Regions from separate parts of the Variovorax sp. OV084 genome, predicted to be linked through region 1. Evidence: predicted binding sites of a transcription regulator. Region 1 holds the regulator's gene; the other holds the start of a gene.
What was found. The regulator NrdR, encoded in region 1, represses ribonucleotide reductase genes. The targets are predictions, from matches to a motif close to CACNANATNTNGTG.
Positions count from the first base shown of each region.

Region 2: a site for NrdR is predicted at 1,245-1,258, ahead of BMW87_RS22040 (ribonucleoside-diphosphate reductase subunit alpha). Genes of this name have one in related genera too.

Region 1 covers NZ_FOII01000001.1:295,169-299,398, forward strand. Annotated here, with positions in the region: gene BMW87_RS01510 (PilC/PilY family type IV pilus protein) at 1-1,189, shown strand, start outside; gene BMW87_RS01515 (type IV pilin protein) at 1,203-1,664, shown strand; gene nrdR (transcriptional regulator NrdR) at 1,700-2,143, opposite strand; gene glyA (serine hydroxymethyltransferase) at 2,168-3,412, opposite strand; ZMP/ZTP riboswitch at 3,454-3,579, opposite strand; gene BMW87_RS01530 (lytic transglycosylase domain-containing protein) at 3,610-4,230, opposite strand, start outside.
Region 2 covers NZ_FOII01000009.1:147,912-152,141, forward strand. Annotated here, with positions in the region: gene BMW87_RS22040 (ribonucleoside-diphosphate reductase subunit alpha) at 1-1,161, opposite strand, end outside; gene ampD (1,6-anhydro-N-acetylmuramyl-L-alanine amidase AmpD) at 1,518-2,111, opposite strand; gene BMW87_RS22050 (sigma-54-dependent transcriptional regulator) at 2,098-3,654, opposite strand; gene BMW87_RS22055 (two-component system sensor histidine kinase NtrB) at 3,659-4,230, opposite strand, start outside.

The DNA of each region.
Region 1 (4,230 bases):
CACCAGGCCCGAGAGCGTCGACGAGGGCAAGGCCGCCAGCGTCGCGCTGATCGACACGACCGCGCTTGCGGACGACGACCTGGGCCATCAGTTCCAGCAGCCTGCGCTCGATTCCTTCTCGGGGCGGGCGCTGCAGGTCGCCCAGTTGAGCAACGACCGAAAGGCCCTGATCCTGGGCAACGGCTACAACAGCAAGAGCGAGAAGGCGGTGCTGTGGATCCAGTATCTCGATGGCGACAAGGCGGTGCTCAAGATTCCGGCGCCGGTCACGCAGGAGAAGGACACGGGCAACGGCCTGTCCGCGCCACGTCCGGTGGACCTCAATGGCGATGGCAAGGTCGACCTTGTCTACGCCGGAGACCTGCTCGGCAATCTCTGGAAGTTCGACCTCGGCGGCACCGACAGCCGTCAGTGGAAAGCCACGATGGGGCCTCTCAGCTCGAATCGTCCGGCCGCAACCGGGGCCGCGACCCCGTCCGGCCTCGACAACAAGCCGCTGTTCGCGGCCGGCGCCAGCCAGCCGATCACGACGGCGCCGGTGGTTGTGGGGCATCCGCGCGGTGGCTACATGGTGGTGTTCGGCACCGGTCGGCTGTTCGCCTCCGGCGACGAGCGCTCGACCGCCGACCAGTACCTGTACGGCATCTGGGACCCGGTCAACGGAAGCTCGAGCACCGCGACGAGGAACGACCTCGTGGTGCAGACCATCGGCGCCACACCGGTCGAGGAGGGCGATGCCGAGTTGCGCACCGTCTCCCACAACGCCGTGAGCTACACCGGCTCGGAGGCCAAGCGCGGCTGGCACCTGAAGCTGCCTGCGTCGGGAGAGCGTGTCGTCTATCCGGGTGATGTGCTGACCAGCGGCATCGGGCTGTTCTCGAGCACCATTCCCGGCTCAGTCAGCAATTCGGTCACCTGCACCGCCGGAACGGGCGACGACGGCTGGTCGCTGGTAATCGACTTCTTCAGCGGCTCGGCGCCCGAGGGCATTGCGTATTCCACTTCCGGCGCGGTGGGGGCCTATGCCGGCTTCCGGAATCGCTCCGGCAAGGACGACATGGTTCTTCAGCCGAAGAACAAGGAAAAGGGCAAAGACGTGATCTGCAATGCCGCCGGAGAGTGCAAGACGTTGACACGGCCCGACGTCGTGCGCCGCTTCGGCTGGCGCAGCCTGATGTCGACCGACTGAAGGGAGGAGAACCATGAAAAAGCAATCCAGGACACAGACTGGTAGACGGGGCCGCTCGCGCGGCTTCACGCTGATCGAACTCATGATCGTGACGACGGTGATCGGCATCCTCGCCGCCATCGCCTACCCGAACTACACGCGCTACGTGCTGCGGGCCAAGCGCGCCGATGCCAAACAACAGTTGTTGCAGGCGGCGCAGTGGACCGAGCGCTACATGACCGCCAACGGACGCTATCCGCCGACGACCGTCGCGCTGCCGGCCGGACTGGGGCAGTCGCCGTCGTCCGGCACGGCGAACTATTCCATCAGCTATGTCGCAAGAAACGAGACCAGCTACACCTTGCAAGCCGTTCCAGCGGGGGCTTCGCGCAATGACGAGTGCGGAACCCTCACGGTCAACCAGCTGGGCGTCAAGCTGGCGGGCAGCAGCACCGACGCTTCGAGTGCGCTGGTGCAGCTTTGCTGGAACCGTTGAGGTGCCTGTGAGAGTACGGCCGTTGCCGACGCGGCTCAGATGTCGCGCAGCAACTGCCTGAACTCGTCCACGTCCTCGAAGCTGCGGTACACCGAGGCAAAGCGCACGTAGGCGACCTTGTCGAGCTTCTTGAGTTCGCGCATGACGAGTTCGCCGACCTTGGTCGAGTCGATTTCGCGCAGGCCGCTGGCCAGCAGCTTCTGCTCGATGCGCAGCAGGGCGTTGTCGATCTGCTCGATGCTCACCGGGCGCTTGCGCAGCGCCAGCATCATGGAGGCGCGAACCTTGGTCGAGTCGAAGTCGGCGCGGCTGCCGTCCTTCTTCACGACCACGGGAAAGTTGACGTCGGGCCGCTCGTAGGTGGTGAAGCGCTTGTCGCAGGCGCTGCACTGGCGGCGCCTGCGGACAAAGTCGGCGTCTTCCGAAACGCGGGTCTCGACGACCTGCGTTTCAAGATGACCGCAAAAAGGGCATTTCATGCGGTCAGGTCTTCTTGCTCGGAATCAGCGGTAGACAGGGAAGCGGCTCGTCAGCGCGTGAACCTTGGCGCGCACGGCGTCGATGTTCGCCGCGTCGCGCGGGTTCTCGAGCACGTCGGCGATCAGGTTTGCGGTGATTCGGGCCTCTTCGTCCTTGAAGCCGCGGGTGGTCATGGCGGGGGTGCCGATGCGCACGCCGCTGGTGACCATCGGCTTTTCCGGGTCGTTGGGGATCGCGTTCTTGTTGATCGTCATGTGGGCGCTGCCCAGCACGGCTTCGGCTTCCTTGCCGGTGATGCCCTTGGCGCGCAGGTCGACCAGCATCACGTGGCTTTCGGTGCGTCCGCTCACGATGCGCAGGCCGCGCTGGGTGAGGGTGTCGGCCACGATCTGGGCGTTCTTGACCACCTGTTGCTGGTAAGCCTTGAACTCGGGCGCCATGGCTTCCTTGAACGCGACGGCCTTGGCGGCGATCACGTGCATCAGCGGGCCGCCTTGCAGGCCGGGGAAGATGGCGCTGTTGATTGCTTTCTCGTGCTGCGACTTCATCAGGATGATGCCGCCGCGCGGGCCGCGCAGGCTCTTGTGGGTGGTGGAGGTGACCACGTCGGCATGCGGCACCGGGTTGGGGTACACGCCCGCGGCCACGAGGCCTGCGTAGTGGGCGATGTCGACCATGAAGATCGCGCCGACGTCCTTGGCCACCTTGGCGAAGCGCTCGAAATCGATGCGCAGCGAATACGCCGAGGCGCCCGCGATGATGAGCTTGGGCATGTGCTCGTGCGCCTTGCGTTCCATCGCGTCGTAGTCGATGGCTTCGTTGGCGTCCAGGCCGTAGCTCACGACGTTGAACCACTTGCCGCTCATATTGAGAGGCATGCCGTGGGTCAGGTGGCCGCCTTCGGCCAGGCTCATGCCCATGATGGTGTCGCCGGGCTTCAGGAAGGCGAGCATCACGGCTTCGTTGGCCGAGGCGCCGCAATGCGGCTGCACGTTGGCGGCGTCGGCGCCGAAGATCTGCTTGACGCGGTCGATGGCCAGCTGCTCGGCCACGTCGACGTGCTCGCAGCCGCCGTAGTAGCGCTTGCCCGGATAGCCTTCGGCGTACTTATTAGTGAGCTGCGAGCCCTGGGCAGCCATGACGGCCGGCGAGGCGTAGTTCTCGCTGGCGATCAGCTCGATGTGATGTTCCTGGCGCGCGTTTTCGGCTTGAATCGCGGCCCAGATTTCGGGATCGGTCTGTTCGACCAGGATGTTGCGTTGGTACATGGCAGTCCTTTGAAGACGAGGTCCTTGTTCTTCAACCAAACAAGGGCTGCCCAGGCGAACGGCTGAACGCCTGTTGTGGTCAGGCGGTACGCTTCCCAGTGGTATTCCACGTCAGCGCGTGGCACCGTGTTCGGGTGCTGCGCCTATCGCCAGTCGCGTACCCGCCGAGTGTAGCTCACACCCGGCCCGAAACCTCTTCAGGAAACGGAGGAGAGCAGGGCCACCTTGGCCGGCTCAGTGCGTTCTTCGGCAGGCTTGGGCGGTGTTGCCACAGGGATCGGCTGCGGACGCACGGTTGGCGGCGTGACCGTCGACGGCGCGCGGCCGTTGGCCACCTGCAGCAGGCGTTCGTGCTCGGCCATCACCTTGGCGGCGTAGCCGCCGTCGTCCTCGAGGTTGGCCGCGCCCACGTAGTAGCGCAGGCCGCCTTCGAGGGAGCCGGCGCGCGAGATGCATTCCTGCAGCACCTTGACGCCGACGCGCATGTTGGTCACCGGGTCGAAGGCGGTGAGCGTGCCGCCCGCGCTTTCGTACTTGTCGCCGTGCACGCGGGTCATGACCTGCATGAGGCCTTGCGCGCCGACCTGGCTCTGGGCGAACGGGTTGAAGCTGGATTCGACGGCCATGATCGCGAGGATCAGGGTCGGGTCGATCTTCGTGCGCTTGCCGATGCCATAGGCCTCGGCCACGAGCACGCTCAGCGGCTCGGCGGCCACGCGGTACTTCTTGCTCAGCCAGTAAGCCACGGCGGCCTGCTGCTTGGGCAGGTCGGCGGGGCTCGCGGCCGTGGTGCGCTCGATGGCGGTGGGCTCGAGATC
Region 2 (4,230 bases), on a different contig from region 1:
GATCGACTCGTAGATGCCGTCGAGGTCGTCGGGCACCGTGGTCAGGTAGCAGCTCGACAGCTGCGAGCGCAGCGTGCCGGCGTTGAACAGCGTGGGCGTGCTCGACATGAAGTCGAACGACGACAGCACTTCGTAGAACTCGATGGCGCGGGCTTCGCGGTCGATTTCGTTCAGCGACAGGCCCATGGCCACGCGCATGAAGAAGGCCTGCGGCAGCTCGATGCGGGTCTTGCGCACGTGCAGGAAGTAGCGGTCGTACAGGGTCTGCAGGCCGAGGTAGTCGAACTGGTTGTCACGCTCGGCCTTCAGCGCCGCGCCCAGGCGGGGCAGGTCGTACTGCAGCAGCTTTTCGTCGAGCAGGTCGTTGTCCACGCCCTTCTTGATGAACTGCGGGAAGTAGTCGGCGTAGGCAGTGGCGCGCTCGGCCGGCATCACTTCGCGGCCGATGATCTCCTTGAAGATCGTGTGCAGCAGCAGGCGCGCGGTGGCGAAGGTGTAGTCGGGGTCTTTCTCGATCAGCGTGCGGGCCGCCAGGATCGAAGCCTTGTAGACCTCGTCGAGCGGCACGCCGTCGTACAGGTTGCGCATCGTCTCGGCGACGATCGGTGCGGACGTGATGCTGTCGCCCAGGTTTTCGCAGGCCGACTCGATCAGGCCTTTGAGTTCGTTCAGGTCAAGGGTGACGAGCTCGCCGTTGTCCAGCACGTGCAGTGCAGGCGTGGCCGGCACGTCTTGCTCGCCCTGCTTCGAGCGCTCCTGCGTGCGGCGTTCGCGGTACAGCACGTAGGCGCGGGCAATTTCGTGATGGCCGCCGCGCATCAGGCCGAGTTCGACCTGGTCTTGCACGTCTTCGATGTGGAAGGTGCCGCCGCCCGGACGCGAGCGCACCAGCGCGCGGATCACGCCCTGAGTGAGCACGTCGACCGTTTCGCGCACGCTGGCCGAAGCCGCGCCCTGGGTGCCGTGCACGGCCAGGAAGGCTTTCATCATCGCGATGGCGATCTTGTTCGGCTCGAAGGGCACGACAGCGCCGTTGCGGCGGATGATCTGGTAGTGGGCCAGGTTCTGGCCGGTGGGGGAGCCAGCAGTGTCTCGCTGCTGCTGCGGTGGCGTCGAGGGAACGGCACGCGGGGTCGATTGGGGGTTCAGGGCAGTTTGCATTCGCTTCCTCTCGGTTGGCAATTCTTGTTGGATGGCGGCGCCTGGGCCGGGCGCTGCGCCGGTGTGGATGACCGGACAGGGGACACTATATCTAGGGTGCGGGGGGTGTACAACCCACTAGATGTAGCGTTTTCCTATGGATACAAGGATTGCCGGTATTACTTCCGCCATAGGACACGGCCAGCGATGCCGCTTGAATACTGGCCTATGGTCTCTCAACCCGCATGGGGCTTGGCTTGCAAGCCGATTTGGGCCTGCAGGCCGCATGGTTGCTGAATCGCGCGGTTGCTATTTTCGCATTGCTGCGCTGCAAGAACGACGCATCACGAGACGCCGCACGATTGAAAAAATTAGCGCTACACCACCTGCGGCGGAAACATCTGTGGATTCCAGCCGAGCTGTTCGCGCAGCAGGCGCCAGTCGAAGCCCGCGCCCGGATCCTGTTTGCGGCCCGGCGCGATGTGCTCGTGGCCGGCGATGTGCGCGATCGCGTAGTGCTGCGCGATGGCGGCGCACAGGCTCGCGAGCGTCTCGTATTGCGGCTCTTCGAAGGGCTGGCCTTCGAGGCCTTCGAGCTCGATGCCGACTGAGTCGTCGTTGCAGTTGCCGCGGCCGCGCCACGACGACACGCCGGCATGCCAGGCACGGTCGTCGCAGCTCACGAACTGCCAGAGTTCGCCGTTGCGGCGCACGTAGAAATGCGAAGACACCTCGAGGCCGCGGATCGACTGGAAGTAGGGGTGTGCGTCCCAGTCGAGCTGGTTGGTGAACAGTTGCTGCACCGCGTCGCCGCCATATTCGCCGGGCGGCAGGCTGATTGAATGCAGCACGATGAGGTCGGTCTGCGCGCCCGTGGGGCGGGGCCCGAAGTTCGGCGAGCGCAGCGCCTTCGCGAAGCGATACCAGCCGGCTTGCCAGAGCCCGCTGTCGTTGGCTTCAGTCGTCGACATGGCTGCTCGCGCCATCGTCGCCGTTGGGCGTGGTGATACCCAGCCGCGCGATGCGGTAGCGGATCTGGCGCAGGCTCATGCCGAGCCGCGCGGCGGCCGCGGTGCGGTTGAAGCCGCTCTCGTGCAGCGCACGCACGAGGATCTCGCGCTCCTGCTGATCGAGATAGGCCTGCAGGTCGGAGGGCAGCGGCGGCGGCGCGACCTTGGGCGGCGCCACCGGCACGCTCGGAAGCGGAGCCAGCGCGACAGGCGCGTCGGTGACGGGCGACAGCGGGGCCGGCGCGGACGCCGCGGCTTCGGCCGCAGCAGTGAAGCCGCCCATCAGGTCGAGATGAAGTTCGTCGCCATCGTTCAGCGCCACTGCGCGGTGCAACAGGTTTTCGAGCTCGCGCACGTTGCCGTTCAGCGGATGCTGCGCGAGGCGGCGCAGCAGTTCGTTCGACAGATGCGGCACGGGCAGGCCGCCGTCCTGTGCGATGCGCGAGAGCAGCGCGGCGCACAGCGCGGGCAGGTCCTCGCGCCGGTCGCGCAGTGCGGGCACGGCGATCTCGATCACGTTGAGGCGGTAGAAAAGATCCTGGCGGAAGCGGCCGGCCTGCACTTCGGCATGCAGGTCTTTGTGGGTGGCGCTGACGATGCGCACGTCGACAGCTTCTTCCTGGGTCGAGCCGATCGAGCGCACGCTGCGCTCCTGGATCGCGCGCAGCAGCTTCGACTGCATGGCCAGCGGCAGGTCGCCGATCTCGTCGAGAAACAGCGTGCCGCCGCGCGCGGCCTGGAAGTAGCCGTCACGGTCTTGCGAGGAGCCGGTGTACGAGCCCTTGCGCGCGCCGAAGAACTCGGCTTCGAGCAGGTTCTCGGGAATCGCGCCGCAGTTCACTGCGACGAATGGGCCTTCGCTGCGCTGGCTGCAGGCATGCACCGCGCGCGCAACCAGCTCCTTGCCGGTGCCCGATTCGCCACGCACCAGCACCGGCGCCATGCCGCGCGCCACCTTGGCGATGCGCGACTTGACGAGGCGCATGGGCTCCGATTCGCCCACGAGACGGTCGAGCGCGGCGATGCCGGTGCCGGAGGTGACCACCGTTGCGTCGGCGCTGTTGTTGCTCGCGGGTACCGCTTGCACGGGCTTGGCCACCGGCTGCGGCGCCAGCCGCGCCTGCACGGCGGAAGCCACGACGGCGCGGAACTGCTTCAGGTCGACCGGCTTCGTGAGGTAGTCGAAGGCGCCGGCCTTCAGCGCTTCCACCGCGTTCTCGGCCGAACCGTAGGCCGTCATCACCACGCAGCGCTCGCTGCGCTGGGCCTTCTGGATGCGGTGGATGATCTCCATGCCCTGCCCGTCGGGCAGCCGCATGTCGGTGATCACGGCGTCGAAGCGGCCGGCCTCCAGGTGCTGCCAGGCTTCCGACACGCTGCCCGCGGCCTCGACGCGATAGCCCTCGCGCAGCAGCGTCAATTCATAGAGCGTGCGCAGGTCGGGTTCGTCGTCGATGACCAGGATCTGCGCCGGTCGTTGGGCGGAAGGGGGGGGAGTGCTCACGGCGCTATTGTGTCAGCCGGTTTTCGCTGGGGGCGAAGCTGACGAAGAATTCGTTGCCCTCGGGCCCGCCCGGCACCAGCGCGCGCCGCTCGTAGCCGATGGTGGCGCCATGCCGCCGGCACAGCTCGCGGCACAGGAACAGGCCGAGCCCGCTGGAGCGGCTCTCGGAAGAAAAGAAAGGCTCGAACAGGTGCCGCTGCACCGCCGGCTCCAGCGGCGCGCCGTCGCTCCACACCATCAGGCTGGGGCGGTTGGTGCCGCTGCGCTGCAGCGCGGTCAGCACCTGGATCGAGTCTTCGCGCTTGCCGGCGTAGCGCGAGGCGTTGTCCAGCAGGTTCACGATCAGGCGGCGCAGGTGCTCGGCGTCGAAGCGCACCTCGCTGCTGGGCGCATCGAGCGACACCAGCACGCCCTTGCGCTGGGTCTGGCGCACCCATTCCTCGGCCAGCACCTGCACCGCAGGGTCGAGCACGACCTGCTCGCCGAGCGACAGCACGCGCTGCTGGCGGGCGCGCGAGACGTCGAGCACGTCGTCCACGATGCGCGCGAGCCGCTGCGCGTTGTGCTGCACCATGC